Regions from separate parts of the Pseudomonas tructae genome, predicted to be linked through region 4. Evidence: riboswitches for the same ligand, from Rfam matches in the RefSeq annotation. Region 4 holds a riboswitch; each other region holds the start of a gene.
What was found. A riboswitch is a leader RNA that binds a small molecule or an ion and turns the genes downstream of it on or off. The one in region 4 is predicted to bind cobalamin.
Positions count from the first base shown of each region.

Region 1: another riboswitch for cobalamin. It lies ahead of cobO (cob(I)yrinic acid a,c-diamide adenosyltransferase); the one in region 4 lies ahead of cobW (cobalamin biosynthesis protein CobW).
Region 2: another riboswitch for cobalamin. It lies ahead of EXN22_RS10195 ((2Fe-2S) ferredoxin domain-containing protein); the one in region 4 lies ahead of cobW (cobalamin biosynthesis protein CobW).
Region 3: another riboswitch for cobalamin. It lies ahead of EXN22_RS11600 (TonB-dependent receptor); the one in region 4 lies ahead of cobW (cobalamin biosynthesis protein CobW).

Region 1 covers NZ_CP035952.1:4,561,031-4,568,772, reverse strand. Annotated here, with positions in the region: gene EXN22_RS20920 (AI-2E family transporter) at 1-40, shown strand, start outside; gene EXN22_RS20915 (hypothetical protein) at 57-539, shown strand; gene hda (DnaA regulatory inactivator Hda) at 680-1,384, shown strand; gene EXN22_RS20905 (C40 family peptidase) at 1,500-2,135, shown strand; gene EXN22_RS20900 (C40 family peptidase) at 2,270-2,803, shown strand; gene EXN22_RS20895 (O-methyltransferase) at 2,821-3,468, shown strand; gene EXN22_RS20890 (hypothetical protein) at 3,480-4,058, opposite strand; cobalamin riboswitch at 4,207-4,430, shown strand; gene cobO (cob(I)yrinic acid a,c-diamide adenosyltransferase) at 4,595-5,206, shown strand; gene EXN22_RS20880 (cobyrinate a,c-diamide synthase) at 5,203-6,498, shown strand; gene bluB (5,6-dimethylbenzimidazole synthase) at 6,489-7,142, shown strand; gene cbiB (adenosylcobinamide-phosphate synthase CbiB) at 7,142-7,742, shown strand, end outside.
Region 2 covers NZ_CP035952.1:2,207,483-2,215,224, forward strand. Annotated here, with positions in the region: gene EXN22_RS10175 (ABC transporter substrate-binding protein) at 1-41, opposite strand, end outside; gene EXN22_RS10180 (ornithine cyclodeaminase) at 290-1,336, opposite strand; gene ctlX (citrulline utilization hydrolase CtlX) at 1,357-2,274, opposite strand; gene EXN22_RS10190 (ABC transporter substrate-binding protein) at 2,408-3,340, opposite strand; gene EXN22_RS10195 ((2Fe-2S) ferredoxin domain-containing protein) at 3,337-3,723, opposite strand; cobalamin riboswitch at 3,829-4,032, opposite strand; gene EXN22_RS10200 (sigma-54-dependent Fis family transcriptional regulator) at 4,038-5,849, opposite strand; gene EXN22_RS10205 (ABC transporter ATP-binding protein) at 6,072-7,166, shown strand; gene EXN22_RS10210 (ABC transporter ATP-binding protein) at 7,166-7,742, shown strand, end outside.
Region 3 covers NZ_CP035952.1:2,505,354-2,513,095, reverse strand. Annotated here, with positions in the region: gene EXN22_RS11630 (MurR/RpiR family transcriptional regulator) at 1-317, shown strand, start outside; gene ribD (bifunctional diaminohydroxyphosphoribosylaminopyrimidine deaminase/5-amino-6-(5-phosphoribosylamino)uracil reductase RibD) at 394-873, shown strand; gene lpxO (lipid A hydroxylase LpxO) at 984-1,883, shown strand; gene EXN22_RS11615 (carboxymuconolactone decarboxylase family protein) at 1,971-2,315, shown strand; gene EXN22_RS11610 (hypothetical protein) at 2,370-2,870, opposite strand; gene EXN22_RS11605 (GNAT family N-acetyltransferase) at 3,037-3,594, shown strand; cobalamin riboswitch at 3,706-3,911, shown strand; gene EXN22_RS11600 (TonB-dependent receptor) at 4,019-6,160, shown strand; gene EXN22_RS11595 (YoaK family protein) at 7,085-7,742, shown strand, end outside.
Region 4 covers NZ_CP035952.1:2,979,445-2,987,186, forward strand. Annotated here, with positions in the region: gene EXN22_RS13620 (type II secretion system protein) at 1-420, shown strand, start outside; gene csgE (curli production assembly/transport protein CsgE) at 417-809, shown strand; gene EXN22_RS13630 (curli assembly protein CsgF) at 806-1,222, shown strand; gene EXN22_RS13635 (CsgG/HfaB family protein) at 1,251-2,093, shown strand; gene EXN22_RS13640 (DUF1272 domain-containing protein) at 2,184-2,429, opposite strand; gene cobM (precorrin-4 C(11)-methyltransferase) at 2,444-3,190, opposite strand; gene EXN22_RS13650 (cobalamin biosynthesis protein) at 3,221-3,619, opposite strand; gene EXN22_RS13655 (CbtA family protein) at 3,624-4,316, opposite strand; gene EXN22_RS13660 (CbtB domain-containing protein) at 4,328-4,513, opposite strand; cobalamin riboswitch at 4,612-4,841, opposite strand; cobalamin riboswitch at 4,901-5,099, shown strand; gene cobW (cobalamin biosynthesis protein CobW) at 5,196-6,263, shown strand; gene cobN (cobaltochelatase subunit CobN) at 6,267-7,742, shown strand, end outside.

The sequences.
Region 1 (7,742 bases), 1.6 Mb from region 4:
GTCGGACATGTATGCTGGCGAAATAGACCCGGATTTGTAAAAGGACACCCTGCGTGATGGAGCATGAAACGGACCACGCCTGCGCATTGGCAGGCGTGATGGACGCATTGCCGCTGCTGGCCGATGATCTCGACGAGGACGACGTGGCGGCGGCCCTGCAACAGCAGGGCTACTCGCGGCTGGATGCCGAGAAGCTCACGATGTTCGTGCCGTCGGCGTTCTCCTGGGTGGTGCTCAAACGCCTGGGGATCGTTTCGTTGCCCAACCACTTCGTCGCCTATGATGAGGACGACAAAGCGGTGAAAGTGCCCGTGGCCGGCCAGCATTATTTCACTGCGGCGCTGACCCTGGCTTACGAAACCTTCGAGCATGGCTGGAGCGCTGCCGTGCCGCGCAGCACCTTTGAGCGGGTTGCCGGGCGCAGTGCCGAAATGGACGCTGTCAACAAGGCGCTGGAGGAGCTGGGCTCGGTCGAGGGCGCTACGATACAACCCTTGGAGCTGTTTCGCCTGAGTGCAGAGGAACTGCTGGAGGATTGACCCATGTCCATCCCGCGTGCTGCGCAAGCCGTGCAAGCCTTTGATTTTGCTAACGCATTGTGCGGTCGGCGTCACGGGTATAAACTTTGCAGACTTTTCAAAAAAGGCCCCTTGCGGTTCTTCGGGACTGCCCAGCCAGCATGAAACCGATCCAGTTGCCCCTGGGTGTGCGTCTGCGTGATGACGCCACCTTCATCAACTACTACCCGGGTGCCAACGCCGCCGCTTTGGGCTACGTCGAGCGACTCTGCGAAGCCGACGCCGGCTGGACCGAAAGCCTGATCTACCTGTGGGGCAAGCAAGGCGTGGGCCGTACCCACCTGCTGCAAGCTGCTTGCCTGCGCTTTGAGCAACTGGGTGAGCCGGCGGTGTACCTGCCCCTGGCGCAACTGCTCGACCGCGGTGTCGAACTGCTCGATAACCTTGAACAGTACGAACTGGTCTGCCTCGACGACCTGCATGTGATTGCCGGCAAGCCGGAGTGGGAGGAGGCCATGTTCCACCTCTTCAACCGTTTGCGTGACAGCGGTCGACGCCTGTTGCTCGCGGCCTCCAGCTCGCCCCGGGAGTTGCCGATCAAGCTCGCTGACCTCAAGTCGCGGCTGACCCTGGCGCTGATCTTCCAGATGCGCGCGCTGTCTGACGAAGACAAGCTGCGCGCCCTGCAATTGCGTGCTTCGCGCCGTGGCCTGCACCTGACCGACGAGGTCGGGCACTTCATTCTCACCCGCGGTACCCGCAGCATGAGTGCACTGTTCGACCTGCTCGAACGCCTCGACCAGGCTTCCTTGCAGGCTCAGCGCAAGCTCACCATCCCGTTTTTGAAAGAGACTTTGGGCTGGTAAGGCAGGGGCTAGAGCCTCGACACATAAAAGTCACATTATTTTCGATTGAATTTGCAAATCGATGCGATAGAAGGCATAGTCTCGGCTTCTTTAAATTCCAGACACGGTCGTGCCCATGCTAAATCGCTTCGCACCCCTCGTGCCCCTCGCACTCGTGACCCTGCTATTTGGCTGCGCGACCACCGGTCCCGTATCGCAGCAGCAGGTTCAACCGCAACAGGTTTCCGCGCAAGCCTTGACCAAATCCTCCGTCCAGGCGACGTTCGAGGAAGAACTGGCTGCCGAAGCAGAGTTGCAAGATTTCGCCAGCAGCAAGCCTTACCAGCTGCCAGCCCTGGCCGACAACATTCTCGAGCGCGGCATGTCGCTGATCGGTACCCGTTACCGTTTCGGTGGTACCTCCGAGAACACCGGCTTTGATTGCAGCGGCTTCATCGGCTACCTGTTCCGCGAAGAAGCCGGCCTCAATCTGCCGCGCTCGACCCGCGAAATGATCAACGTCAAGGCACCGCTGGTTGCTCGCAACAACCTCAAGCCTGGTGACCTGCTGTTTTTTAGCACCAATGGTCGTGGCCGCGTCAGTCATGCCGGGATCTACCTGGGTGACGACCAGTTCATCCACTCCAGCAGCCGCCGCAGCGGTGGTGTGCGCATCGACAAGCTCGGTGATCGCTACTGGAGCAAGACCTTCATCGAAGCCAAGCGTGCACTGGCCATGGCTCCGGCTGCGACTACCCTCTCGCGCAACTGATCCTGCGACAGGTTCGATCACGGCGACGTAGCTGAAAAGCTCGTCGCCGTGCGTGTTTACAGAAAGCGTCTAATCTAAATTCTCAACTATTTTCGGCTCTAAGCCGGAGCGGCTTCAGACAGGATGTTCTGACCATGGCGATGATGGCGCGCCTCGCTGTACTTTCCCTCGCGGCACTGCTCGGTGCCTGCTCAAGTCATGCCCCGGCCCCGCGTAAAGTGGTTGAGCCGGCGATCATGGCCCCGCAAGTGTATTTCTCCCCGGTTGCCGAAGACGTGCTGTTTCGCGCCCTGGGCCTGGTTGGCACGCCGTACCGCTGGGGCGGCAACACCCCGGACTCGGGTTTCGATTGCAGTGGCCTGATTGGCTATGTGTACCGCGATGCCGCTGGCATCTCGCTGCCGCGCTCGACCCGTGAAATGATCGGCATCCGCGCCCCGAGCATCGAGCGCAACGACCTGCAGTCCGGTGACCTGGTGTTCTTTGCCACCAACGGCGGCTCCCAGGTCAGCCATGCCGGCATCTATGTCGGAGAAGGGCGCTTCGTCCATGCTCCAGCCACCGGCGGAACGGTGCGCCTGGACTACCTGTCCAACAGCTACTGGCAAAAAACCTACCTGAACGCCAAGCGCGTGCTGCAGCCTGCGCACCTGGCGCGCAACCCCTGAACCTTTCGAGGTAGACGATGACCGCTCAGACGCTCTACCTCGACGATTCGCTCTACCACTACCTGCAAAGCGTGTCGCTGCGCGAGACACCCTTGCTCGCCCGTTTGCGCGCTGAAACCCAGACGCTGCCCGAAGCGCGCTGGCAGGTGGCGCCGGAGCAGGGGCAACTGCTGGCGCTGCTGGTGCGCCTGATCGGTGCGCAACGGGTGATCGAGGTGGGTACCTTCACCGGCTACAGCGCTCTGTGCATGGCTCAGGCCATGGAGCACGGGCAGTTGCTCTGTTGTGATCTTGAAGGTAGCTACAACGCCGTGGCCTGGCGCTACTGGCAAGAGGCCGGGGTTGCCGAGCGTGTCGAGCTGCGCCTGGCGCCGGCGTTACAGACTTTGGCGACCCTGCCGGCAGAGCGCTACGACCTGATCTTCATCGATGCCGACAAGGCCAACTACCCGCACTACCTGGAAGAAGCGCTGCGCTTGCTGCGTCATGGTGGGCTGGTGCTGTTCGACAACACCTTATGGAGCGGGCGGGTGCTGGAGAAACAGCCGGACAGCGAAGACACCCGCGCGATTCAGGCATTGAACCATAAGCTCAAGGATGACCTGCGGGTGGACTTGTCGATGTTGCCGATTGGAGATGGTTTGACCCTGTGCCGTAAGCGCTGATCTCGCCCGTTTCAGGCCTGCTTGAGCAGCAGGGCGATGCCGGGGTGATACTGGCCGGCTTCGTTGTGCAGCTTGCGGTAGGCGTAGGGGAAGTACCAGGCAATGGCGCAGGCGTTGTGTTTTTGCAGGTCGTCGACCAAGTCCTGGAGCTCTTCGGGGCTGGCGTGCTGGCCGGCTTTCCAGGGGCTGGCGAACAGCGCGGCAACCTTGAGCTGGCTCGGCGCGGCGATCTGCCGGGCGGCATATACAGTCTCGGCCAGGGCGTTGTTGAGGTCGAGCTTGGCTATTTTCGGCCAGCGCTGGCTGGCTTGCAGGTAGGCGGCTTCTTCACGGCTGGCAATGTACAGGTCGCAGCGGCCTTCACGGTCACCGTCCTCGCGCTGCTTGCGGCTTTGATGCTGTTGCAGGGTCACCAGCTCAGCTTGCCAGGCTGCGGCGCAAAGTAGGCCGAGGTTAGCCTGGGCGCCGTGCCAGTAGGGCGCCTCGCCATCGCCGAGGGTCTGGTTGAAGCGGTCGATGCAATCGACCCAGCGTTCCAGGGCAGGGCGCAGGAATTCCAGGCGCGGGTTATTGATGATCAGGCCTTGCATGCTGCTCTCCCTTGTAGTTGTGATCGAGTACAGCCGAGATTGTGGCTATTTGATATCACTGAAGTCAGTGTTGCACAAGATGACAAAGGCGCCATTGATCCAGGCCAGTTCAGCGCCTTTCATTGACGCTCCGGGTGCAACCCTCTAACCTTCGCGACTTGTTTCAGGTGCTCTGCAGGCTGTGGCCTGGCAGGGTGAAACAGGGAAGCCGGTGGGCGCGCAGGGCGCGCGAATCCGGCGCTGCCCCCGCAACGGTAAGTGAGTCAAGGCTGCGCAGGGCCACTGGGGTCGTAACCCCGGGAAGGCGCGCGGCCCCGGGTGTTCATGACCCCGCTCACAAGCCCGGAGACCGGCCTGTAACAGTCAACGGCATCACGGAGGGTGATGCGCGGTTCCTCCGGCCTGTGCCGCAGCCCTGCGCGTTTTCCGTCTGCCATATCCATTCATCTGTCACGCCGATTCCTTCGCGCCCTTTGTGCAGCCATGGGCTGCCACGTTCGTTGCGGGTCGGCCGACAGTGGTTTGCGGAGAACCTCATGACTGAATCCACCGAACGCGACGAACGCCACCTGGCGCGCATGCAGCGTAAAAAGGCTGTGATCGACGAGCGCATTGCCAATTCCCCCAACGAGTGCGGTTTGCTGCTGGTGCTTACCGGCAACGGCAAGGGCAAGAGCAGTTCGGCCTTCGGCATGCTTGCCCGGGCCATGGGCCACGGTATGCAGTGCGGTGTGGTGCAGTTCATCAAGGGCCGTAACAGCACCGGTGAAGAGCTGTTCTTCCGGCGCTTCCCCGAGCAGGTGCGTTACCACGTGATGGGCGAGGGCTTTACCTGGGAAACCCAGGACCGCCAGCGTGACATCGCCGCTGCCGAAGCCGCCTGGGCAGTGTCGCGGCAGATGCTTCAGGACCCGTCGATCGCCTTTGTGCTGCTCGATGAGCTGAACATCGCCCTCAAGCATGGCTACCTCGACCTGGACCAGGTGCTCAGCGACCTGCAGGCCCGCCCACCAATGCAGCACGTAATCGTCACCGGTCGTGCGGCCAAGGATGAAATGATCGAACTGGCCGACACCGTCACTGAAATGGGCATGCTCAAGCACGCCTTCCAGGCCGGCATCCGCGCCCAGAAGGGCGTCGAACTATGAGTGATGCGCGCCATTGCCCGGCGGTGTTGATCGCCGCACCGGCTTCCGGCCAGGGCAAGACCACGGTGACTGCCGCGCTGGCGCGCCTGCATCGCAACCAGGGCCGCAAGGTCCGGGTATTCAAGTGCGGTCCGGACTTTCTCGACCCGATGATCCTTGAGCGCGCCAGCGGTGCGCCGGTGTATCAGCTTGACCTGTGGATGGTCGGCGAGCAGGAGAGCCGCAGGCTTTTGTGGGAAGCGGCGGCCGAGGCTGACCTGATCCTGATCGAAGGGGTCATGGGCTTGTTCGATGGCACGCCATCGAGCGCCGACCTGGCCCGACATTTTGGCGTACCGGTGCTGGCGGTGATCGATGGCACGGCCATGGCCCAGACCTTCGGCGCCCTGGCCCTGGGCCTGGCGCGTTATCAACCGGACCTGCCGTTTGCCGGGGTACTGGCCAACCGTGTCGGTACCCTGCGCCATGCCCAGTTGCTTGAAGGCAGCCTGACCCAAGGGCTGCGCTGGTATGGCGGGCTGTCGCGAGAAACCGGCATCGAGCTGCCGAGCCGCCACCTGGGTCTGGTCCAGGCCAGTGAGCTGAACGACCTCGATGCGCGCCTGGATGCCGCTGCAACTGCTCTGGGTGCCAGTTGCGATGCGGCTTTGCCGCCGGCGGTGAGCTTCGCCGCGCCGAGCGAAGTTGCCATCGAGCCTTTGCTGCAAGGCGTGCGCATTGCGGTCGCCCGCGACGAGGCCTTTGCCTTCACCTATGGCGCCAACCTCGACCTGTTGCGCGCCATGGGGGCGCAGCTGGCGTTCTTCTCACCGCTGCATGACGCAAGCTTGCCGCCGGCCGACAGCCTGTATCTGCCCGGTGGTTACCCGGAGCTGCATCACCAGGCGCTGGCCGCCAACACACCGATGCTCGAGGCCATTCGCGGCCACCATCACGCTGGTAAACCATTGCTCGCCGAATGCGGCGGCATGCTCTACCTGCTCGATGCTCTGACCGATGTGGCCGGTGAGCGCGCCGAGCTGCTTGGCCTGCTGGCTGGCGAGGCCGTGATGCAAAAGCGTCTGGCGGCCCTGGCCCTGCAAGCGGTAGAGCTGCCGGAAGGTACCCTGCGCGGGCACACCTACCATCATTCGCTAACCAGTACCGAGCTTGAACCGATTGCCCGTGGGCAGAGCCCCAACGGTGGCCGGGGCGCCGAGGCGGTGTACCGCTGCGGCCGGCTGACGGCTTCCTACGTGCATTTCTACTTTGCTTCCAACCCCCAGGCATCGGCGGCGCTGTTGTGTCCATGAACGAGCATGCTTTTACCGCAGCCGAGCGCGCTGCGGTTTATCGCGCCATCGGCGAGCGCCGTGATATGCGCCACTTCAGTGGTGGCGAAGTGGCCCCTGAAGTGCTCGCCCGCCTGCTTGAAGCCGCGCATCAGGCCCCCAGCGTTGGCCTGATGCAGCCCTGGCGGTTTATTCGCATTACCCGACCTGAACTGCGCCAAGGTATCCAGGCCCTGGTCGAAGAGGAGCGACTGCGCACCGCGCAGGCGCTGGGTGAGCGTTCCGACGACTTCATGAAACTCAAGGTCGAGGGCATCAACGACTGCGCCGAGCTGCTGGTCGCTGCGCTGATGGATGAGCGTGACGCACATATCTTCGGCCGTCGCACCTTGCCGGAAATGGACTTGGCGTCGCTGTCCTGTGCAATCCAGAACCTCTGGCTGGCGGCCCGCGCCGAAGGCCTGGGGATGGGCTGGGTATCGTTGTTCGAGCCCCAGGCCCTGGCCACGCTGCTGGGCATGCCGGCCGGCGCCAAACCGCTGGCGATCCTGTGCCTGGGCCCGGTGCAGGTGTTCTACCCGGCACCCATGCTGGTGCTCGAAGGCTGGGCCACGGCGCGGCCGCTGCATGAATTGTTGTTTGAAAACCAGTGGGGAGAGTCTTGATGAGTGTGGCTTTGCTGACGGTGGCCGGGGTGGCGTTGGATGCGCTGCTGGGTGAGCCCAAACGCCGGCATCCACTGGTGGCCTTCGGGCGCCTCGCTGCGCGCCTGGAGCAACGCTTCAATGCCGGCGGGCGTGGCTGGCGCAGTCATGGGGTTACGGCCTGGTTCCTGGCCGTGGTGCCGCTGACCTTCCTCGCCATGCTGCTGTCCTGGCTACCGTACATCGGCTGGCTGATTGAAGTGCTGGCGCTGTATTGCGCCCTGGGCCTGCGCAGCCTTGGTGAACATGTGACGCCAGTGGCCGAAGCCTTGCGCCAGGGTGATCTGGAAAAGGCGCGGCAGCGGGTGGGCTATCTGGTCAGCCGTGAAACCCGCGAACTCGATGAAACTGCCGTGGCTCGCGCCGCCACCGAGTCGGTGCTGGAGAACGGCAGTGATGCGGTGTTCGCCGCACTGTTCTGGTTTGTCGTCGCCGGTGTCCCCGGGGTGGTGCTATACCGCCTGAGCAACACCCTGGACGCGATGTGGGGCTATCGTAATGAACGCTTCGAACGCTTTGGCTGGGCCGCTGCGAAGATCGATGACCTGCTCAACTATGTTC
Region 2 (7,742 bases), 770 kb from region 4:
GGCAGGAGAAGCACGCTGAGGAGCTTTCGCAGCGAAGTCATATGAGTATCCCTGAGTTTTATAGTTGATGTAGGGCAGTGATGCGCTTCTGGTCTTTTAGTGACTCTCGGGTCGGGCTCAGAATGCGCGATGACGACGTTTTTTTTGTGTCGTTTGAACCGGCGACGGCTGCCGGATTTTGCTGTTAAAGCGTGTATGTCAGCCGAATCGGCTGGAGCGCCTCCTGTTTAGGCTTCAGTTACAGCAGTTTCCGATCTGCCGCGCCCTGGCACGGCAGAATCGGTCGGGTTCAGGCGCGTTTTTTCTGCAGCGTTTCAACCGGTGCACGCAACAGCGCGAACAGGTCTTTGGGGTTCTTGAGCTCCGGAACCAGGGCGATCTCGCTGCCGATGTCCAGGGCCTTGGCCACGTCGAGCACATAACGCAGCGCCGAGTAATCTTCAAGGGCGAAGCCCACCGAATCGAACAGGGTCACTTGCTCGGCGTTTTCGCGACCGGCCGCCTGGCCGTTGACCACTTGCCAGAATTCGGTGGTTGGCGAGTCGGCGGGCATCTGCTGGATCTCGCCTTCGATGCGGCTTTGCGGTTCGTATTCGACGATCACCCGTGCGCGCTCGACGATCGCGCGGTGCAGCTCGGTCTTGCCCGGGCAGTCGCCGCCGACGGCATTGAGGTGCATGCCCGGCTCGATCATTTCCGGGCTGAGGATGGTGGCGAAAGCCTTGTCGGCGGTCACTGTGGTGACGATGTCGGCACCGCGCACCGCTTCGGCGACGGAGCTTGCGACGCTCACCTTGATTGCCGGGTAAGCACTGAGGTTGGCCACCAGCTTGGCGCTGGCCGCAGGGTCCAGGTCATACAGGCGGATGTCGTCGATGCCCAGCAGGGCATGGAAGGCCAGGGCCTGGAACTCGCTTTGCGAGCCGTTGCCGATCAACGCCATGCTGCGGCTGTCCTTGCGTGCCAGGTAGCGGGCGGCCAGGGCCGAGGTGGCGGCGGTGCGAATGGCGGTGGTCAGGGTCATCTCGCTGAGCAGTACCGGCGCACCGGTATCGACGTCACCCAGGGCGCCGAAGGCCATCACTGTCAGCATGTTGCGCTGGGTATTCTTCGGATGACCGTTCACGTACTTGAAGGCATACAGGTTGGCGTCGGAGACCGGCATCAACTCGATCACGCCATCAGGCGAGTGGTTGGCCAGGCGGGCGCATTTCTCGAAGTCGTGCCAGCGCAGGTAGTCCTCACGGATGTACTCGGCCATCTCGCTGATGCAGGTGCTCAGGCCTTTGTGCAGCACCAGGCGGCTGAGGTCGGTAACGTCGATATAGCGGGTCATGATGAACTCCTTTGTTGTAATCAGTGACGGACGGGCAGGTGCACTTCGGCAAGCATGCAGCGTGCGCTGCCACCGCCGATGCGCTCGATATGGTCGATGTTCACCACCACCGGATGGCTGTGCCGCTCCACCTGCTGACGCTGTTCGGGGCTGAGCGAGCGCCAGGCACTGCGCGACATCACCAGCAGCGGCTGGCCTTGCTTGTCGTGGACTTCGAGCATGTTGCCGGCGAAGCCTTCGAGCTGGTCGAAGTCCAGGGCCAGGATGTCCTTGCCGGTGTCGCGCAGTGAGTGCTCAAGGGCACGGCGCTCGTGGGCCTCGGGCAGCGCCTGCAGGCAGACCAACGAGAGCCCGCGGCCGACGCTCATCATCACGTTGCTGTGATAGATCGGCGCCTGCTGGCGGTCGACGGCGTGGAACAGGCACAGGCGATAGTCGAGCTGTTCGGCGAACAGGCGCAGGGCCTGGGTGTGGGTACGCCCGGAATGGCAGGCGTAGCTGATCCGGTGCTCGCGATCCAGGACCATGCTGCCGGTCCCTTCCAGATACATACTCTGCTGTTCCAGCGGGCTCAGATCGATGGTCTGACGGACTGCGAAGCGCTCTTCGAGGACCTTGAGTACACCCTTGCTGCGCTCCAGGCGACGGTTCTGGCCTTCCATCGGGTAGAGCACCAGGCTGCCGTCGGCGTGGCTGCTCCACCAGTTGTTGGGAAAGATCGAATCGGGCGTGTGCGGCGCCGGGGTGTCTTGCACCACCAGGACGTCGACGCCGTGCTGGCGTAGGGTGTCGACATACCCATCGAACTCCTGCAGCGCTTTATGCTGTGCCTGCTCCGGGTCGAGCAAAGCCTGCTGAAAGCGGTTGTTGAGGGCAGTGTCCGGGTTGAAGGCGAACCGCGCCGGGCGGATCATCAAGACTGTATTTGTTGTTTGCATCGAGGCACGCATCCGGGGTGGGCTGTGTGCTTATTGTCGATGTGATCAAGGATAAATCCCGGCTGAAGCGCGTTGGGCGCTCAGCCGGTAAAGCTGAAATAGTGGGTTTGGCAGCGGAATCTGCTGTGATGGCTCACGGCGGGTCTTGCTTGAAGGCGTGCAGCTGTCGGGCCAGGCCCAAGGCGGTACTGGCACTGTGTTCGCCGGGCAGCAGGTGGGTGAAGGGCAGGTCGATCAGGCGATTGTCGCGCACCGCCTGCAGGTGCGAGAGTGCCGGGTGCTTGCCCAGGAAGGCGCGCTTGCTGGCAGCGGGCGACCACACGGCATCGGCAAGAATGATCACGTCGGGGTCGGCGCGCAGCAGGCTTTCGGCATCGACCGTGACCCGGTTCTGCTCGATCTCGGCATACAGGTTACGCCCGCCCGCAGCTTCGATCAGTTGGGTAATGAAGCCTCGCTTGCCTTCGCTTTGCAGGCCGTTGACCTCACTGTCGAGGTAGAACACCGAAAGGGGCTCGCCTTGCCCGGCGATGGCGCGTGCGTCAGCCAGGTCCTGGCGCTGGCGGTCGATCAGCTGGTTGGCCCGGGCCTCGCGTTGCAGCAGGCGACCGAGGGTGCGCAGGTCTTGCTCAACGGCGGCAAAACCGTTTTGCGCTGCTGGCGTGCAGGCGTTCTCCAGCAGATAGGTATCGATGCCGTTGGCCTTCAGGGTCGTGCGCGGGGCTACGCCGTCGCTGTCGCGAAAGGCACTGGCAAAACCGCCGACCAGCAGGTCATAACCCTGGGCGTAGACCACCTCGGTCGCCGGGTAGCGGCGCGACAGCAGCGGCACGCCGCGATAGCGACCGCTGGCCAGCGCTTGCGGGTTGTCATCGATGTAACTGACGGCGGCGAGTGCTGGGCCGGCTTCAAGGGCCAGCAGCAGGTCGGCCGCATGCTGATTGAGGGCCAGGATGCGCTGCGGACGCTCCGCTGCCAGGTGCCAGGTCTGCCCGCAATTCTGAAAGTCGAGGGCCATCGCGCTGCTGCTCATAACCACCAGCAAGCTGGCGCTGACCCACCTCATGACAGCTGGCCATTGAGCAGCAGTTCGGGCACCGGCTGGCCCTCGATCAGGTGCACGCGCACCAGGCGTTGCGCCTCTTCGGCGTTGGCCACCCGGTACCAGCAGCGGTCCGGGTACACCGTCAGCACCGGGCCGAGGTTGCAGGGGAATTGGCAATGGCTGCGGGTCAGCAGCACGCCGTCAGTGGTTTCGATACGGTTGGCCACCAGCAGCTCGCGACGCAGGACTTTCCACAGGGGCAGGGCACCGCGTTGCACACAGCGCGGGCCGGTGCAAAGCATAACGTGACGGCTATGTTCGGGGATCTGCGACCACTCGGGTTTGCTCTGGATCTGCTCTTCGGCGAGGCGGCCGCGGCGACGCTTGGGGGGTGTTGCTGTCATGGACTTCTCGAAAAAATCGCGAAGCGCACAGCAGGGTCCCCGGCCAACACGCGCCAGAGAGCCGGCTCGTGCCCGCCCTCCGCAGGTTTGCCTGAATGACTGCGTGCAGTCGTGGGGCTTCAGGCCGGTCTCCGGGCTTGCGAGGCGTAAAGACATTCACCTTCCCATGCCCGTGGGCACAGTGGTGTATTGAATGCTTCACTCGCTTACCGTTGCGGGGGCAGCGCCGGACTGGTCGATAACGACGCACCGGCTTCCCGTTTCACCTGACGCACGGCGGCGGCAGGCACCTGAAACTGGCAGGCATCTGACCATCAGCCCAGGCGTTCGTCAACTGCGCAGCCATGGCCCTGGGCGTGCAGGCGCTTGTACAAGGTGGTGCGGCTGATGCCCAGGTCCCGGGCCAGGGCCGAGATATTGCCATTGAGGGCCTGCAGGCGTTGGCCGAGGTCGTCGGTCTGGGGCCGTGGCGTCAGTACTGGCGCCTGGGGACTTGCGGCAGACAGCTCGGCAAAGAAGCTGTCCGGCAGGTGTTCCACGGCAAGCGCGTGCTTGCCCGCCAGGGCCAACGCCACCTGGAGCACGCTGGCCAGTTGGCGCAGGTTGCCCGGCCAGGGGTGCTGGAGCAGCAGTTCCAGCACCTTGCCGGGTATCTGTGTCGGCACCCCGGGGTCGCGGTACTGCTGGTGTATCTGTTCGATCAGGGCCAGGCGGTCGCTGCGTTCACGCAGCGGCGGCAGCACCAGGCTCAAGCCTGCAATGCGGTAATACAGGTCCTGGCGAAAGTGACCCAGGCGCACCTGGTCGGCGAGGTGCTGATTGGTCGCCGAGATCACGCGGATATCCACCTGGGTCGCTTCGCCGCTGCCCAGGGGCTGGATACTGCGGGTCTGCACAAAGCGCAGCAGACGAGCCTGGGTCGGCAGAGGCATGTCACCAATTTCATCGAGGAACAGTATGCCCTGGTCGGCCTTGCGGATCAGGCCGAGGTTACCCTTGTGATGGGCGCCGGTGAACGCGCCTTTCTCGTAGCCGAACAACTCGGACTCCACAAGCTCCGCAGGGATCGCCGCGCAGTTCACGGCAATCAGCGGTTGATTGGCGCGGCTGCTGGCACGGTGCAGGGCATTGACGAAGACTTCCTTGCCGGCCCCGGTTTCGCCTTCGATCAACAGCGGGATGTCTTTTTCCAGCATTACTGCAGCCTGGGCCAGGGCCTTGGCGATGCGCGGGTCGCAACCTGGCGGGGTACGGCTGAGCGCTGCGCCCTTTGGGGGTTGGGTCGGCGCATGCAGCAAGCAGTGAAAGCGGTTGCGACCGGTCACTTGCAGGGCAAACGGCTGCTCGTTGCGGTGAGCCAACAGCTGCGCCAATGGCGTTCTGAAAAGCTGCTCCAAGGTGCACTGCAACGGATTTTGCCCAAGCAAACTGTCGGCCCGGCGATTGGCCGCCAGGACCCGGCCCTGATCATCGAACAGCAGCAGCCCGGCCCATTGACTGTCGAGGTTGTTGGCGCCGGTATTGAAGCTCAGCTGTTGGTAATCCGCGGCAAACCGCGCAAGGATCAGGCGGTTCTCCAGGCTCTGGCTCATCATCCGCACCAGGCCCTGGGTTTGCGCCGCAGGCAGGTAGCTGTCGCTGGAGGCATCAAGTACGCCGATCAGTTGGCGTTCGGCGTCGAACAACGGTGCGGCGGCGCTGGTCATGAAACGGTTGAGCTTGAGAAAGTGCTCATCCTGGCTGACATGCACGGCTTCGCCGGTAGCCAGGGCGGTGCCGATGGCGTTGGTGCCCACCCCTTGCTCCCGCCAGCAGGCACCGGCATTGAAACCGTGACGCTGGCGCGGCTCGATGAAGCGGCGGGTACCCCAGGCCTCGAGCAACTGACCCTGGTGGTCGCTGAGCATGATCAGGTAGCTGGAGTTGCCAAGCAGGTGCGCGTACTGGGGCATCACCTCGTCACGGGTGGTGCTCAACAGGGCCTGCTGGCGTTCGAGCAGTTCGCGGATGTCAGCGTTGGACGCTTCACCGAATTGCGGCAACGACTGGTGCTCCAGGCCATAGTCGCGACAGCGCGCCCAGGAAGCCTGGATGAGTTGCGCGTGGCTGGTGCTGGATGCGGCCATGGGCCCGTCCTCTGCCGGTGGCAGCGTTGTTGTTTTTGTGTGATCCAGTGTTGTTCAGTCCTGTTCATTGTCAATTTCACAGCTGTTCATTGCTGTTCAGCAGTGAACAGTGCTGAACGGCCTGGTTTATGAAAGTCGTTTACCGACAAAGGCTTGGTGTGCGCTGGCACGAATCTCGCTCTATTGCAGGCGCCTGCCCGAAAACAACAAAAAGGCCGCGCCATGTCGCTCTCCCTCGAACATGTCAGCCGTACCGTGGATAATCAAGTGTGCATCGACGATGCTTGCCTGCGTTTCGAGCCCGGTTCGTTCAATGTCCTGCTTGGCCGCACCCTGGCCGGCAAAACCAGCCTCATGCGCCTGATGGCCGGGCTGGATCGTCCGGACCGTGGCCGGGTGTTGATGAATGACGAGGATGTCACCGGCCGCCCGGTACGCCAGCGCAATGTGTCGATGGTCTATCAGCAGTTCATCAATTACCCGACCCTGAGTGTGTTCGAGAACATTGCCTCGCCCTTGCGCCAGGCACGCATGGCAGAGGACCTGATCCGCGAGAAAGTCCAGCAGACCGCGCAGATGCTGCGTATCGAGCCGTACCTGCAACGCTTGCCGTTGGAACTGTCGGGTGGCCAGCAGCAACGCACAGCCATGGCCCGGGCACTGGTCAAGGATGCCGAGCTGATCCTCTTCGATGAGCCGCTGGTGAACCTTGACTACAAGTTGCGCGAAGAACTGCGCCAGGAGATGCGCGAGCTGTTCGCTGCCCGCCATTGCATCGCTGTGTACGCCACCACTGAACCCAACGAAGCATTGGCCCTGGGCGGCACCACCACGATCCTTCATGAAGGGCGCATTGTGCAGAGTGGGCCCACTGCCCAGGTCTATCACCAGCCGCGCACGGAGTTGGCGGCCGAACTGTTTTCCGAGCCGCCGATCAACCTGATGCCCGGGCGCATCAGTAGCAATGAAGTGAGCTTTGCCGGTGCTGTGCATTTCGCCATGAACGCTGACCTGCAGCGTATCGGCGATGGCGACTATCGCTTCGGCGTGCGCCCGAGTCATATCAGCCTGGTCCCCTCCAACGACGATGACCTGGAACTGGCGGTACTGGTTGAGCTGGCGGAAATCAGCGGCTCGGAAACTTTCCTGCATGTGCGCAACGAGCACTTTCGTTTGGTGCTGCACCTGCCGGGGGTGCACGAGTACCACGTCGATGCGCCGATCCGGGTGTTCATCCCCACCCACAAGCTGTTTGTCTTCGACCTGGCCGGGCAGTTGGTGCAGGCGCCGGGCCTGCGTGAAGCGAGGGTAGCCTGATGGCCGAGATTCGCCTGCAGCAACTGGCTCATAGCTACAGCCGCGATCCGCAGGGCGCGGACGACTATGCCTTGCGCGAGCTGGAGCATGTCTGGGAGCAGGGTGGTGCCTACGCTTTGCTCGGGCCGTCGGGGTGCGGCAAATCCACCTTGCTCAACATTATTTCCGGGCTGCTCAGCCCCTCTCACGGCCAGGTTCTGTTCGATGGCAAGGTGGTCAACGAACTGTCGCCGCAGGCGCGCAATATTGCCCAGGTGTTCCAGTTCCCGGTGGTCTACGACACCATGACGGTGTTCGATAACCTGGCTTTCCCGCTACGCAACCAGGGCCTGGATGAAGCGCGCATTAACCGGAAGGTGACGGAAATCGCCGAGGTGCTGGAGCTGGGCAGCCTGCTGAAAAAGAAAGCCCGCAACCTCAGCGCTGATGAAAAGCAGAAGGTCTCCATGGGCCGAGGCCTGGTGCGCGACGACGTCTCGGCGATCCTCTTTGACGAGCCACTGACGGTGATCGACCCGCACCTGAAATGGAAGCTGCGGCGCAAGCTCAAACAGATCCATGAACAGTTCAATATCA
Region 3 (7,742 bases), 470 kb from region 4:
TGCTGGCCATCTCGCTGCCGCGCTACTCCCAGGACACCCTGCAACTGGCGCGTTTTGCCCACGAGCGCGGCGCCACGGTACTGGCGATTACCGACTCGCCGGCCTCGCCACTGACGCCCATTGCGCGCCACACGTTATTCGCCGCAGCCGACCACCCGGTGCTGACCAGCTCCAGCATTGCCGTGCTGGCACTGATCGAAGGCCTGGTGGCCGGCGTCATGGCGCGCAACAAGGAGGCCGTGAAGCTGGCCACCGAACTGACCGAGAGCGTGATGTCCTACCTGCATGTGCCGGGCGGCAAAATCCCGCGCAAGTGAGGCGGCAAAAACGCGGCAGGTGGATTAGGCTGTGTACGCGCCTTCGCGCGATCACCTTTCCAGGAGCTGAACGACAATGGATTGTTTTTCACCCAGCGATAAGCTGTTCATGCATCAGGCCTTGAGCGAAGGCCGCCGCGCCCTGCCCGCCTGCCTGCCGAATCCGCCGGTGGGCTGTGTGCTGGTGCGCAATGGCCAGATCATCGCGCGCGGCTTTACCCAGGCCCCGGGGCAACCGCATGCCGAAGCCATGGCCATGACCCGCTTCGTCGGCGATGCCGACGGCGTCACTGCCTATGTGACACTCGAGCCCTGCTCCTTTCATGGCCGTACCCCCTCCTGCGCCAATGCCTTGATCGAACGCGGCATCCAGCGCGTGTTCGTGGCCATGCTCGACCCTGACCCACGCAATGCCGGAGCGGGCATCAGGCGACTCGAAGAGGCCGGTGTCGAGGTGCATCTGGGCCTGTTGCAAGCACAAGCCGCAGGCGACCTGGGCCGCTACCTGAACCAGAGCGCTGGTGCTGAATCGTTAACGCCCGGTCTTGGCGCCTAGCACTATGGTCGAGCCCTTGCGCCGTAACATTTAGTACAAACCCCGGTCACGATTGTTTATGCTGGCGGGCTTATGCCATGGCGCATCGCCACATTCACAAGTATTCGCCCATGAAAATCTTCCTCGTTCTACTGTTCGTTTTCTCGGTTGCCTACGTCCATTTCCGTGGCCGGGTGCGGCACAAAGTCACCCGCCAGCTGGGTGATCACTCAAGCTTCCTGGCCCCGGTCAACGTGTTCCTGTACCTGTTTTCCAAGCTGCCGGCCAAGCCTTACCTGCCCGTCGAGTCCTTCCCCGAGCTCAAGCCGTTGCAGGACAACTGGCAGGAAATCCGCGCCGAGGCCCAGCAGTTGCTGCACGTCGGCGAGATCAAGAGTTCCAAGAACTACGACGACGTCGGTTTCAACTCATTCTTCAAGAGCGGCTGGAAACGCTTCTACCTCAAGTGGTACGGCGAAAGTCACCCCTCGGCCATGAAGCTGTGCCCGCGCACCACCGAACTGCTGCAAGGCATCGGCACGGTCAAGGCGGCGATGTTCGCCACCCTGCCGCCAGGCTCCAAGCTGGTTCGCCACCGCGATCCCTACGCCGGTTCCTACCGCTACCACCTGGGCCTGGACACGCCCAACGATGATGGCTGCTACATCTGCGTCGATGGTGAAAACTATGCCTGGCGCGATGGCGAGGGGGTGATTTTCGATGAGACCTACATCCACTACGCCGCGAACCAGACCGAGCACAACCGCATCATCCTCTTCTGTGATGTCGAGCGCCCGCTCAAGTACCGCTGGGCCACAGCGTTCAACCGCTGGTTCAGCAAGAATGTCATGGCGGCAGCAGCAGCGCCCAATGATGCCGGCGACAAGACTGGCGGTATCAACCGCCTGTTCACCCGCATCTACAAGATCCGTGAGCGCGGCAAGGCACTGAAGAAGCGCAACCGTACCCGTTACTACCTGGAGAAGTGGGCGGTGGTGGCGGCGCTTGTGCTGGTGTTTGTTTACATCTGATCTGCCCTGCGATATGACCAACGGCATCCCACCTTCGGAAAAACTGGCTTCACTGTCTTAGTTGCCAACCACACCAAGGTGAAGACAATGAGCATGATGGACTGGGATGCCTACCGTAAGCAGTTGATGGCCGGCATCGGCGATCTCAAGCAACTCTCTCCCGACACCGTGAACGGCTACATGACCGCCAGCGGCGCCGGGGCCAAGACCAACCACCTGGACGCCAAGACCCGCGAGCTGATTTCCCTGGCCGTGGCCGTCACCACCCGCTGTGACGGCTGCATCGCCGTGCACTCGGCCCAGGCGGTCAAGCACGGCGCCAGCCGCGAGGAAATCGCCGAAGCCCTGGGCGTGGCGGTGGCGATGAACGCCGGGGCGGCGCTGGTGTATTCAGCACGGGCCATGGACGCTGTGGGCAAGACCAGCCAGTAACGCCATCATCAAGACAACTGTGCGCCCTGCCCCGGCGCACAGTCGATCAGTCGCTTAGTTGACCCGGACCAATTGCGCACGTTGCGCGACTGGCACAGCATCGAGCATGACGATGTTCAGATCGCCCTGGGCTCGACCCGCAGTCAAAGGGCTGCCCATGTCGGCTGAAACACCTTCGGGCAACTTGTACATCGCGCCAGTGAGTGGGTCGACGATCAGCATGCCGACCAGACCGCCAATCAGGATATTGCCCCAGTACCAACCACTCAGACCGCTATCGAGGGTCACCGACTTCTCAGTGTAGCCATCCTTCCTGAACTGCAGGGTATAGGTCTGCCCCTTGAAGTAACCGCGCCCGGACTTGAGGGTCACAGTACTTGGCGTACTCCCGGAGTGAACCAGCTTGCCATCCTTGTCGAGGATGTCGAATGAAACGCCAGGCGGGACACTCGACACCGCCACCGGATAACGGCTGTCGCCTACAATGCTTGCACAACCGGACAACACCGTAGCCGCTGTCAGAGCAGCTACACCCATGCATTTGCGAATACTCATCTGCAGATTTCCAATCCGGATTTGCCTTCATTGGCCTGACTGCTCGGTGCAGTCGGGCGAATTGTAATCATTGCGATGTCATTAAGCCATCATCGAGTACCACATAAACAGTTGCACGCAAACGCCAACACTTTCAGACTCGCCGCTCACGCTGCAAGGAACCCCCATGATCCACATCCGCCCCATGACCGCCGCTGACTTCGCGCTTTTCTGGCCAACCTTCCAGGCCATTGTCAGTGCCCGCGAAACCTATGCCTTCGACCCGGCCATGAGCCAGGAACAGGCCCGCCAGTTGTGGCTGGAAACGCCACTGCGCACCCTGGTGGCTGAAGAAGGCGGTGTGCTGCTGGGCTCCTACTTTCTCAAGGCCAATGCCGCCGGCCCCGGCAGCCATGTGAGCAATTGCGGCTACATGGTCTGCGATGCCGCCCGTGGCCGTGGTGTGGCCCGATTGATGTGCGAACACTCCCAAGGCCTGGCGCGCGAGCTGGGCTTTAGCGCCATGCAGTTCAACTCGGTGGTGTCGAGCAACGAGGTGGCGGTGGCCTTGTGGCAGAAGCTGGGTTTCGCCATTGTCGGGCGCTTGCCCAACGCTTATCGCCACGCACGCCTGGGGCTGGTGGACAGCCTGGTGATGTACAAGTGGCTGGAAGAACCCAAACAGCCGATGCTGATCGGGCGCAAGAATATCGAGGCGGTGGTGTCGCGCAAACGCGGACGTTGAGCTCAACCTTGTGGGAGCGGGCTTGCCCCGCGATATTCAAAGGCCTATCAACAACTGGAAACTGATCTGGGCAAATGCGCAAGCCGTTGACTGCAAAGGTTTTCGGTGTTCAGATGCGCGCCAGTTTCAGGTGTCCTGCGCCGCCGTGCGCAGGGTGAAACGGGAAGCCGGTGCGTCATCTCCATGACCAGTCCGGCGCTGCCCCCGCAACGGTAAGCGAGCGAAGCCTTCGAAACACCACTGTGCCTTGGCATGGGAAGGTGAAGGCCTTCATGACCCTCGCAAGCCCGGAGACCGGCCTGAAGCCTTTGTTTGGCAACCCCGCGGTGGGCGGGCGCAGGCCGGTTGGCGTTCGCCTGCGCGCGCCATGCCTCCATGCGTTGTTCCCTCCGGGATTCATTCTTCCTGTTGATTGTGGAACGACATGTCCCGTAACTCCAAGCTTCACACCCTGGCGGCCAATGCCCTGGCCCCCTGCCTGGCCTTCGCCTTGCCGGCTTTCGCCGATGACAGCCAACCCTCTGCCCTGGCCCTGCCCTCCACGGCCATCACCAGCAGCAGCGACAACGAAACCGTCAGCCTGGCCACCCCGCTACCCGCTGGCTCGCGCCTGAACCTCAGCGCCATGGACACCCCGGCCAGTACCAGCAGCCTCACCGGCGAGGCCATCGAAGGGCGCAACAACCTCACCGTGCAGGACGCCGTGACCCGCTCGCCGGGCATCACCTCGGTGGCCACCCCGGGCAACGGCAACACCGCCTTGTCGGCTCGCGGCTTCAGCGGCCACGGCTCGGTGATGACCCTGTTCGACGGCTCGCGGATGTACACCGGCGCCGGTACCCAGAGCTTCCCGGTCGACCCGTGGATGGTCGAGCGCATCGATGTGATCCGTGGCCCGGCCTCGGTACTGTATGGCGAAGGCGCCACCGGTGCGGTGATCAACGTGATCCCGAAAAAACCGTTTGCCGGCGAGATCCGCAACCACCTGCGCCTGGGCTACGGTTCCTACGATCGTCAGCAACTGGGCCTGGACAGCGGTGGTTCGCTGAGCGAGCAGTTGAGCTACCGGGTGACCCTCAACCGCCAGGAAGGCAACGGCTGGATCGACCGTGGCGATTCGAAGAACCTGGCCATGAGCGCAGCCCTGCGCTTTGACCCCAGCGACGACCTGAGTTTTACCCTCGCCCACGAGCGCGGTGACGCCGACCCGATGAACTACTTCGGCACGCCGCTGATCGACGGCCATTACCGCGACAGCCTGCGCAAGAAAAACTACAACCTCAAGGACTCGGCCCAGCACTACCACGATGAGTGGACCCGCTTTAACACTGACTGGGTGATCAGCGACGCGATCAGCGCCAGCAACCAGCTGTACTACCTCAAGAGCCGCCGCCATTGGCGCAACGCCGAGGACTACACCTGGAACAGCGGCGTTAGCCAACTGGAGCGCGGCAGCTACCTGGAGATCAAGCACGACCAGGAACAGGTCGGCGACCGCCAGAGCTTCACCTTCGACCATTCGCTGTTGGGCCTGGCCAGCAAGACCGTGGTCGGCGCCGAGTACAACCGCATCCGCTTCGGCATCGACAGCAACTCGCCGTACAACGACATCGGCGGCGATTTCATCGACCCGTGGAACCCGGCGCCCGGCTACTTCCACAGTAAAGACCCGACCCGCCCGCAATCCGACAGCACCACCCGCACCTTTGCCCTGTTCGCCGAGAACCGCACCCAGCTGTCGGAGCGTTGGTCGCTGGTGACCGGCATTCGCCGCGACCAGAACCATATCGACCGCACCAACCTGGTCAACGACAGCCGTAGCGACCGCAGCCTGAGCGGCGGCAACTGGCGCGCCGGGCTGGTGTTCGCGGTCAACGACGAACTGAGCCTGTACGGCCAGTACTCCACCAGCGAGGATGGCGTCAGCGACCTGGCCACCCTGAGCCCGAGCCAGCAGCAGTTCGACCTGACCGAAGCCAAGCAGACCGAATTTGGCCTCAAGCAGCTGTTCTGGGATGGCCGTGGCGAGTGGACCCTGGCGGCCTACCATATCGTCAAGAAGAAGCTGCTGGTCGACAACCCGACCACTCACCAGAAAGAACAGGCCGGTCAGCAGACCTCCGATGGCCTGGAAGCGACCCTGGAACTGGCCCTGGCCAACCAGTGGCAGGTCTCGGCCAACGCCTCGGTGGTCCGCGCCAAGTACGACGACTTTGACCAGACCGTGGGTGGGCAGACCGTTTCGCGTGCCGGCAATCGCCCCAGCAACGTGCCACGGCGTACCGCCAACCTGTGGGTCAGCAAAGGCTTTAGCCACAACGTCGATGCCGGCGTGGGCCTGCGCTATGTCGATGAGCGCTATGCCAACACCGCCAACTCCCAGAGCGTGCCGGGCTTTACCGTGGTCGATGCCAACCTGGGCTGGCAGGTACTGCCGGATGTGCGCCTGGGCCTGCAGTTGAACAACCTGCTGGACCGCCGTTATACGGCCACCGCGCACAGTGGCGAGCAGTGGCTGATGGGTGAGCCACGGTCGTATTTTGCGACAGTGGATTACACATTCTGAGGTGAACCGGGGCTGCGTTGCAGCCCATCGCCGGCAGCGCCGGCTTCCACGGTAGCGAGTCAGCCTATTGACTCTTGATAGGCGTGCTTATCCAGTTGAGGTGGCGACGCTGCCGGCCCCTTCCGCCCTTACGGCGGCTCACTTTTGTCTTGGCAAAAGTGAGCAAAACCGCTCGCTCAATCATCCGGCCCTGCGCTGCGCTCCGGGTTCCCTCCTTACGCACCGACTCCGGGGGCCGCACCGAAGGGACATCCATGTCCCTCGGCGCTTTACGGCCCATCCATGGGCCTGCACCCCCTCCATCGGTGCTCCACTCGGCCTACTGACATCGCGAAAAATCAAAAGCCAGATCAACAGCACAATTCGCTTCGCTCTTGCTGGCTGAGGTCGCACACCACATTTGTGTTCACACCGCGCTGTTGATCTTGATCTTGATCTTGATCTTGATCTTGATCTGCAGCGACTTCAGTAGGCCGAGTGGAGCACCGATGGAGGGGGTGGAGGGCCATGGATGGCCCGCAAAGCGCCAACGGGCAGGAAGCCCGTGTGGCGCGGCCCCTGGAGTCGGTGCGTAAGGAGGGAACCCGAAGCGCAGCGCAGGGCCGGATGCAGGAGCAGGCGGTTTTGGTTCCTTTTGCCAAGACAAAAGGGACCCGCCGTAAGGGCGGAAGGGGCCGGCAGCCTCACCACATCAACTGGATCAGCACACATGCGCAGACCAACCCTGAGCCCTTTTCATAGATCAGGATTAGAGATGTGTAGATACCGATGCTCATCGCGGGGCAAGCCCGCTCCCACAATGTGGACTGCCCGCGATGGGCCGAAACACAGCCCCAAATCTCAAGTAGACAGCTTATGTATACTGGCAGGCTCGCATAAAGCGACAAGGTTAAGCCCACTGATCTGCTGTCGGGAGCGCCAAGGATGCTGCCAGGTTCCACCTCCCCTTCTACCCCGCTCGCCCGCCTGCGCGGCAAGGTCGGTCTGTACTTTGTCGCCGCCCTGTCGGTGCTGGCCGGCATGACCGATGCCATCGGCTTCATGGCCACCGGCGATTTCGTCTCGTTCATGAGCGGCAATACCACGCGCCTGGCGGTATCGCTCGGCGCAGGCGAACTTGCGCCGATTCTGCGCATTGCCGCCGTGCTGCTGGCCTTTGTCGTCGGCAATGCCCTGGGGGTGGTGATCGCCCGCCTCAGCGGCCGCCGGCCGTGCCCGTTATTGCTGATCATCGCCGCGCTGCTGGCGCTGGCGGCGTTGCTGCCCGGCGCCGCGCAACTGCCGGCACTGGTGGCGGCGGTGACCGCCATGGGCATGATCAACGCCGTGGTCGAAGAAGTGAACGGCCTGCCGATCGGCCTGACCTACGTCACCGGCGCGCTCTCGCGCTTCGGCCGTGGCCTGGGCCGGGCGCTGCTGGGTGAGCGCCGTCAGGGCTGGCGGGTGCAGTTGATTCCCTGGACCGGGATGTTTGTCGGCGCCGTGCTCGGGGTGCTGCTGGAGCAGGCATTCGAGCTTGCCGCCCTGCTGTTCAGCGCCCTGCTGGCTGCCGCGCTGGGCTTGATCTCGCTGAAGATCCCAC
Region 4 (7,742 bases):
TGGTCGAGCGTCGCCCAGCGCGAACGCGAACGCGAGCTGCTGTGGGTCGGCGCGCAGTACGCCCAGGCCTTGCGCAGCTACTTTCGCAGCTCGCCGGGACTCGCTCAGTACCCGCAGAGCCTGGAAGAACTGCTCGAAGACAACCGTTACCCCGACCCCAGGCGCCACCTGCGCAGGCTGTACCCGGACCCGATGACCCACAGCGACGACTGGGGCCTGCTGCGTTCGATCGATGGGCGTATCACTGGCGTCTACAGCCGCTCCCAGGCGATGCCGCGCAAGCGCAGCGGTTTTGCCGCGCAGTGGGCCGAGTTCGAGGGCCTGGAGCACTACAGCGACTGGCAGTTCGTTGCCGAAAAAGCTTTTGCCGAAACCGCAGCGGGTGCGCGCAAGGGCCTGGCCCAGGGAGCCGGGCAATGAACCGCCTCAGTGCCTGCGCCCTGGCCCTGGTGCTGCTGGCCGGCACCGCCCGGGGCGGCGCCGAGGACGAGATGATGGGCTTTATCGTCGACAACACCATCTCGCACATCGGCCATGACTTCTATTACAGCTTCGCCGAGCGACTGCGTGCCACCAGCCGCCTGGATTTCAACCTGGTGGTACGCGAACGGCCCGACCCGCGCTGGGGCAGCCTGGTGACGGTCGAGTACGAGCAACGGGTGATGTACCGGCGTTTTCTGCCACCCAACACCACCGAACTCAAGGACGCCGCCTACGAGGCTGCGGACCTGGTCAAGGCGCAGATCATCCAGCGCAAGCTGCAGATGCTGCTGCAGGACACCACTGATCTGGAGAGGGACGAGCTATGAACAATAACAAAACCCGCCGCCTGGCCTTCGCGCTGCTGGCCGCCCTGGGCAGCCAGGCCGGCGCCACGGAGCTGGTCTACACCCCGGTCAACCCGGCGTTCGGCGGCAACCCGTTGAACGGCACCTGGTTGCTCAACAACGCCCAGGCGCAGAACGATCACGACGACCCGGCGATCAAGGACCGCGCTTCGGCCTTCGCCAGCACCTCGGCGCTGGAGCGCTTCACCAGCCAGCTGGAATCGCGCCTGCTGTCGCAACTGCTGACCAACATCAACAACGGCAATACCGGCAGCCTGCAGACCGACGCCTTCATCATCAATGTCATCGACGACTCGGGGGCCTTGAGTATTCAGGTCACCGACCGGGTCACCGGTGAGATTTCGGAAATCCAGGTCAACGGCCTGGCCCCTTGACGGGGCGGGACAACGGGGAGAAACAGCCATGAAACGATTTCTGAGCACACTGCTGATCCTGGCCGCCTTGCAAGGCTGCAGCCTGCGCGAGCCGATGTCGGCCGAACAGGACAGCGAAAGCCCGACCCTGACGCCACGCGCCTCGACCTACTACGACCTGCTCAACATGCCGCGGCCCAAGGGCCGGCTGATGGCGGTGGTGTACGGCTTTCGCGACCAGACCGGGCAATACAAACCGACCCCGGCCAGCTCGTTTTCCACCAGCGTCACCCAGGGTGCGGCAAGCATGCTGATGGATGCCCTGCAGGCCAGCGGCTGGTTCGTGGTACTCGAACGCGAGGGGCTGCAGAACCTGCTGACCGAACGCAAGATCATCCGCGCCTCGCAGAAAAAGCCCGACACCCCGGTGAACATCCTTGGTGAACTGCCACCGCTGCAGGCGGCCAACCTGATGCTGGAAGGCGGCATCATTGCCTACGACACCAACGTGCGCAGTGGCGGCGAGGGCGCGCGTTACCTGGGCATCGACCTGTCGCGCGAGTACCGGGTCGACCAGGTCTCGGTCAACCTGCGGGCGGTGGACGTGCGCAGCGGCCAGGTCCTGGCCAACGTCATGACCAGCAAGACCATCTACTCGGTCGGGCGCAGCGCCGGGGTGTTCAAGTTCATCGAATTCAAGAAACTGCTGGAAGCCGAGGTCGGCTACACCACCAACGAGCCGGCGCAGCTGTGCGTACTGTCGGCGATCGAGGCAGCGGTGGGGCACCTGCTGGCCCAGGGCATCGAGCGGCGCTTGTGGCAGGTGGCGGGGGATGACAGTGGCGACAAGGCGACCCTGGACAAATACCTGAGCCAGTACCAGACCCCGTGAGCAGAGCGGACTTGTTGTGGGAGCGGGCTTGCCCCGCGAAGCGATATAGCTGACAGAAAGCTATCGCGGGGCAACCCCGCTCCCACTAGCTCAGTGGCTTGTGCAGCCGTGTTCCTTGACGATCCGCTGGGTCGAGGCCGGGTTGTTGACCAGCTTGGCCGCCGAGCGCGCCGGTCGCTTGACCAGCTCTCCGCCGCAATTGGGGCACTGGCCCTTGAGCTGACGCTCATCGCAATCCTTGCAAAACGTGCATTCGAACGAGCAGATCAGGGCATCCTGGCTGTCGCCGGGCAGGTCAGTGCCGCAGCATTCACAGTTGGGGCGCAGTTCGAGCATGATCAGATCCTTTGTCAGGGGCGATAGAGATGGGCATGGCTGGCGCGATACAGCGCCGACTCGGAAAAACTGTCGCTGGCCAGTACCCGGCCGACCAGGATCAGTGCAGTACGGCGAAAACCCTTGGCCTGTACCTGCCGGACAATACCATCAAGCGTATCCAGCACCCAGTCCTGATCCGGCCAGGTAGCGCGATGAACCACCGCAATCGGGCAATCACCGCCGTAGTGCGGGCGCAGTTCCTCGACAATCTTCTCCAGGTGCTTGACCCCCAGGTGAATCGCCAGGGTGCTGCGGTGACGGGCCAGGTCGGCCAGTTGCTCACCTGCGGGCATCGGTGACTTGTCGCCATAGCGGGTGAGGATCACGGTCTGGGCGATGTCGGGCAGGGTCAGTTCGCAGCCGAGCAGGGCGGCGCTGGCGGCCACGGCGGTAACGCCTGGGATGATTTCATAGGGAATACCCAGTTCGCGCAGGTAGCGGATCTGTTCACCGATGGCGCCGTACAGGCTCGGGTCACCGCTGTGTACCCGGGCCACATCCAGGCCCTGGTCGTGCGCCTGTTTGATCGCCTCGATAATCTGCGCCAGGTGCAGTTCGGCACTGTTGATGAGCGTCTGCGCGCTGTGCCCTTCGAGCACGGCGGCCGGCACCAGGGAGCCGGCATAGATGATCACCGGGCAACGATGGATCAGACGCTGGCCCTTGACGGTGATCAACTCGGGATCGCCGGGGCCGGCGCCGATGAAATAGACGGTCATGGGGTGTCCTTGGCTGGAAAGCGCTGATTATCAGCGAAAATCACTGCTGCAGGCCAATGCCAGGCTGGCGTCGGCCTGCAAGGTCCGCGGTACCAGCAGGCGTGGCTGGCCAGCAAACTGCGCGGCCAGGGCCAGGGCGGCGCTTTCGGCCACGCCATAACAGCCGCTGTGCTGGTAGGCCACAGCAGAACGATGGCTCAGGTGGTGTTCGAATGCGGCTAATTGCGCCGCGCTGTAGAACAGCAGCGGCACGCCCAGGCGCCGGGCCAGCGCGTGCAGGCCGGGTTCGTCGTGCTTGAGGTCAATGCTGGCAAGGCCCATGACCGCGCCGGGCGGCAGGTCATGGGCGAGCAGGGTGCGGGTGAGCAACTCACCCAGGGCGTCGGCCGGGCAGCCGCGACGGCAACCCAGGCCGAGGTACAACTGCATCCCGTCAGGCCTGGCTGGAGCGGCGATACAGCCAGGCGCTGATCAGGCCCAGGGCCAGCCAGAACGCGGCGTTGGTCAGCAGGGATGCGACCTTGAACTCGGCTTCCAGGGCTTCTGGGGCGAGCATCTGGTGCACCTCAGGTTGCGGCGCGCCGATCACATGGGGCACCACCAGCAGCACCACGCCCAGAGCTTTCAGCAGCCAGTTGTGAGCGAACACAATCAACCCGAGCCCGACCGCAGTGGCGGCAGCGGTACCGACCCACCAGGCCTGACGCTGGGCCAGGTCGGCGGCAGCGGTGCCCGGCAGTTCCGGTGGCAGGCCCAGGGTCGGTGCCAGGCAGAACACGGCAAAGCCGCCCAGGCCCCAGAGCGCACCGCTGATCACCGTCTTCGGTGCGCGCAAGCTGTAGAGCGCGGCAAGGATCAGGGCGAAACCGACCGCCACCACCAGGTTACCGCCGGTGGTCGACAGCACCCGCTGCCAGCCGTCTTCCGGCGACCAGGCTTCGCTGTCGTGATGATGCTCGGCGGTGCCGGCGGCATGTTCATGGGCCGTCTCGACCGCTGGCGCGGCGCTTTCATAGGTTTCCGCCTGAAGAATCAGCGGCGCGACCCAGAAGCTTTGCAGCAGGGTCAGCAGCAGGGCGGCCAGCAGGCCGGTAAAGCCTGCGGTACTGGCAATACGCTTGATCATCGGGGCAGCACTCAGTGGCAAGGGAAGGCGGCGCTGTGGCGGGTATCGTGGGCAGCGTTGTGCACCGCTTCGATGTGCGAGAAACCGGCGAAGTACACCAGGCACAGGCCCAGCAGCGAAGCGCCGACAGCAACCAGCAGGCGTTGGCTGAGGCTTGAAGGGGTAACGGCTGAATGACTGGCGGTACTGGTACGCATGGCGCTTTCCTCTTGGTGTTGTCGGCAACAGGCAAGCGCAGCGAGCCCCTGCACGCGATTCGCCCAGGGGTTGCAACAGCGCCCGCCCACCGCGGGTTTGTTCGGTCTAGCGTTGGGCCGGTCTCCGGGCTGGTGAGGGTGGGGCAGGTGGCCACACCACAGGCGTCACCTTCCCATGCCAGACAGCGGGCACAGTGGTACTGACGCTTTTCTCACTTACCGTTGCGGGGGCAGCACCGGACTTGTCGTACACCTCAATAAAGAAGCGTATGACGCACCGGTTTCCCAGTTTCACCCTTACAGGGCACCCAAACGAATGGCCTTAGCAAATCACGGGCGCAGGCAGGCGTCAATCGTGACAGCAGTTGACCGCTCACCGGGCACTGCGTAGCCTAGCCGCTTCGAGGTTCTTCGGCGTTGGCCGAAGCTAAGACGGGAACGCGGTTCAAGCCGCGGCTGCCCCCGCAACTGTAAGCATTCAAGCGTTCGACACAGCCACTGCAAGCCTTGCGGGAAGGCGTCGTGCGACTGGCCCCGGGGCCGGTGCAATGCAAGCCAGGAGACCTGCCTCGAACAGTTTCCGACATTCAACCGGGCGGGGTGATCCGGTGGCGAACAGGCCAGGTGCGTGACACCTTTGGCGATCGTCCCGCATGCCCGCCATCCTGCCAAGGGCATCGACATGAAAACACTGGCCAAACTCCCCGTCACCATCGTTACCGGCTTTCTCGGCTCGGGCAAGACCACGCTGCTGCGGCATATGCTCGACAACGCCCAGGGGCGGCGCATCGCGGTGATCGTCAACGAGTTCGGCGAGCTGGGCATCGACGGCGAAATCCTTAAACAGTGCAGCATCGGTTGCACCGAAGAAGAGGCCAGCGGCCGCGTCTATGAGCTGGCCAACGGCTGCCTGTGCTGCACCGTGCAGGAAGAATTTTTCACGGTGATGCGCGAGCTGGTGGCCCGTCGCGGCGACCTGGACCACATCCTCATCGAAACCAGCGGCCTGGCCCTGCCCAAGCCACTGGTGCAAGCCTTCCAGTGGCCAGAGATTCGCAACGCCTGCACGGTTGATGCGGTGATTACCGTGGTCGACAGCCCGGCCGTTGCTGCGGGCACCTTTGCCGCCTACCCGGATCAGGTCGACGCCCAGCGCAAACTCGACCCTAACCTGGACCACGAATCGCCGCTGCACGAGCTGTTCGCCGATCAACTGGCCAGCGCCGACCTGGTGGTCCTGAACAAGGCCGACCTGATCGCTGCCGATGACCTGGCCAAGGTTCGCGCCGAGGTCGAAGAAGAGCTGCCGCCAGCGGTCAAGGTGATCGAAGCCAGCAGCGGCCGTCTGCCGCTGGACGTGCTGTTGGGCCTGGGCGCCGAGTCCGAGGCGCACATCGATGGGCGCCGTACTCACCACGACTCGCACCATGACGGTGACGATCACGACGACCATGACCACGATGCCTTCGATTCGATCTCCATCGAATTGCCGCAAGCCGATGAAAGCCTGTTGCTCGACGCCCTGACCCAACTGGTGGTGCAGCACGGCATCCTGCGGGTCAAAGGCTTCGCAGCGATTCCGGGCAAGCCGATGCGCTTGCTGATCCAGGGCGTGGGCACCCGTTTCGACAAGCATTTCGACCGCGCCTGGCGCAGCGAAGAACCGCGTACCACGCGCCTGGTGCTGATCGGCCAGGAGCTGGATGCGCTGCAACTGGAAGCGAGCCTGCGCGCTGCCCTGGGCGCTTGAGTCATGCACCTGCTGCGGACCCAGCCCGGTGGCTTTGTACCGGACGACAGCATTGCCGACCTCGGCCAGACCCCGGCCGAGCTGGTAATCCTCTGCAGCGGTGATTCGCACCTGGCACTGCTGGCCGAAACCGCCCAGCAGTTGCCCGAGGATTTCCCCAGCCTGCGTCTGGCCAACCCGATGCAGGTACAGAATCACGCCTCGGTCGACCTTTACGTCGACGAGGTCTTGCGTCATGCCAAGGTCATCCTGGTGTCGTTGCACGGTGGCGTCGGCTACTGGCGCTACGGTGTGGAGCAGTTGCTGGAACTGGCAGCCCGTGGTGTACAGCTGATCCTGGTGCCGGGCGACGACCGCCCGGACCCGGAACTGAGCAGCCTGAGCACGGTGCCGGCCGATCAGGCCGAGCGGCTCTGGCACTTTCTGCGCCAGGGCGGCAAGGCCAATGCCCTGAACCTGTTCAACTGCCTGGCCAGTCAGTACCTGGCGTGCGACTACCCCTGGAGCGAGCCGCAACAGTTGCCGCGTACGGCGGTGTATCACCCGCGCAAGGCTGCTGCAGTGCTGGAGGATTGGTTCGGGCAGTGGCAGGTGGAGCAACCGGTGGTGCCGATCCTGTTCTACCGCTCGCACTTGCAGGCGGCCAACACCGCCTTTATCGATACCTTCTGCGAGCGTTTGCAACTGGCCGGGCTCAATCCCTTGCCGATCGCCGTGGCCAGCCTCAAGGAAGCCGGTTGCCTGCAACAGGTGGAAGACTGGCTGGACCAGGTCGATGCCGCGCTGATCATCAACACCACAGGCTTTGCCCAGTCCAGCCCCGAGCAGCCGCACCTGCGCCCGTTCCGTCGCGATATCCCGGTGCTGCAGGCGATCTGCGCCCAGGACAACGAACCGGCCTGGCAGGCCAGCGAGCAGGGCCTGGGCGCCCGCGACCTGGCCATGCACATTGCCTTGCCGGAGCTGGACGGGCGCATCATTACCCGGCCGGTCAGTTTCAAGGACCTGGCCTGGCGCAGCGAGCGCAGCCAGTCCGACGTGGTCTGCTACCGGGCACAACCCGAGCGCATGGACTTTGTCGCTGAACTGGCGCGGCGCTGGTGCGAGCTGGCGCGCCTGCCCAATGGGCACAAGCGCGTGGCGCTGATCCTGGCCAACTACCCGACCCGCGATGGCCGCATTGGCAACGGTGTCGGTCTCGATACCCCGGCTGCCGCGCTGACTATCCTGCGTGCCTTGCAGGCACAAGGTTATCCGCTGGCGCCTTTGCCCGAGAGCGGTACGGCGCTGATCCAGGCCTTGCTCGGCGGGGTCAGCAACGACCTCGACAGCCTCGACCTGCGCCCGTGCATGCAGAGCATGGCCCTGGACGATTACCTGGCTGCTTTTGCCGCCTTGCCCGAAGCCAACCAGGTTGCCGTGCGCGAACGTTGGGGCGAGCCGAGCCAGGACCCGATGTTTCGCAGCGGGCGCATGATG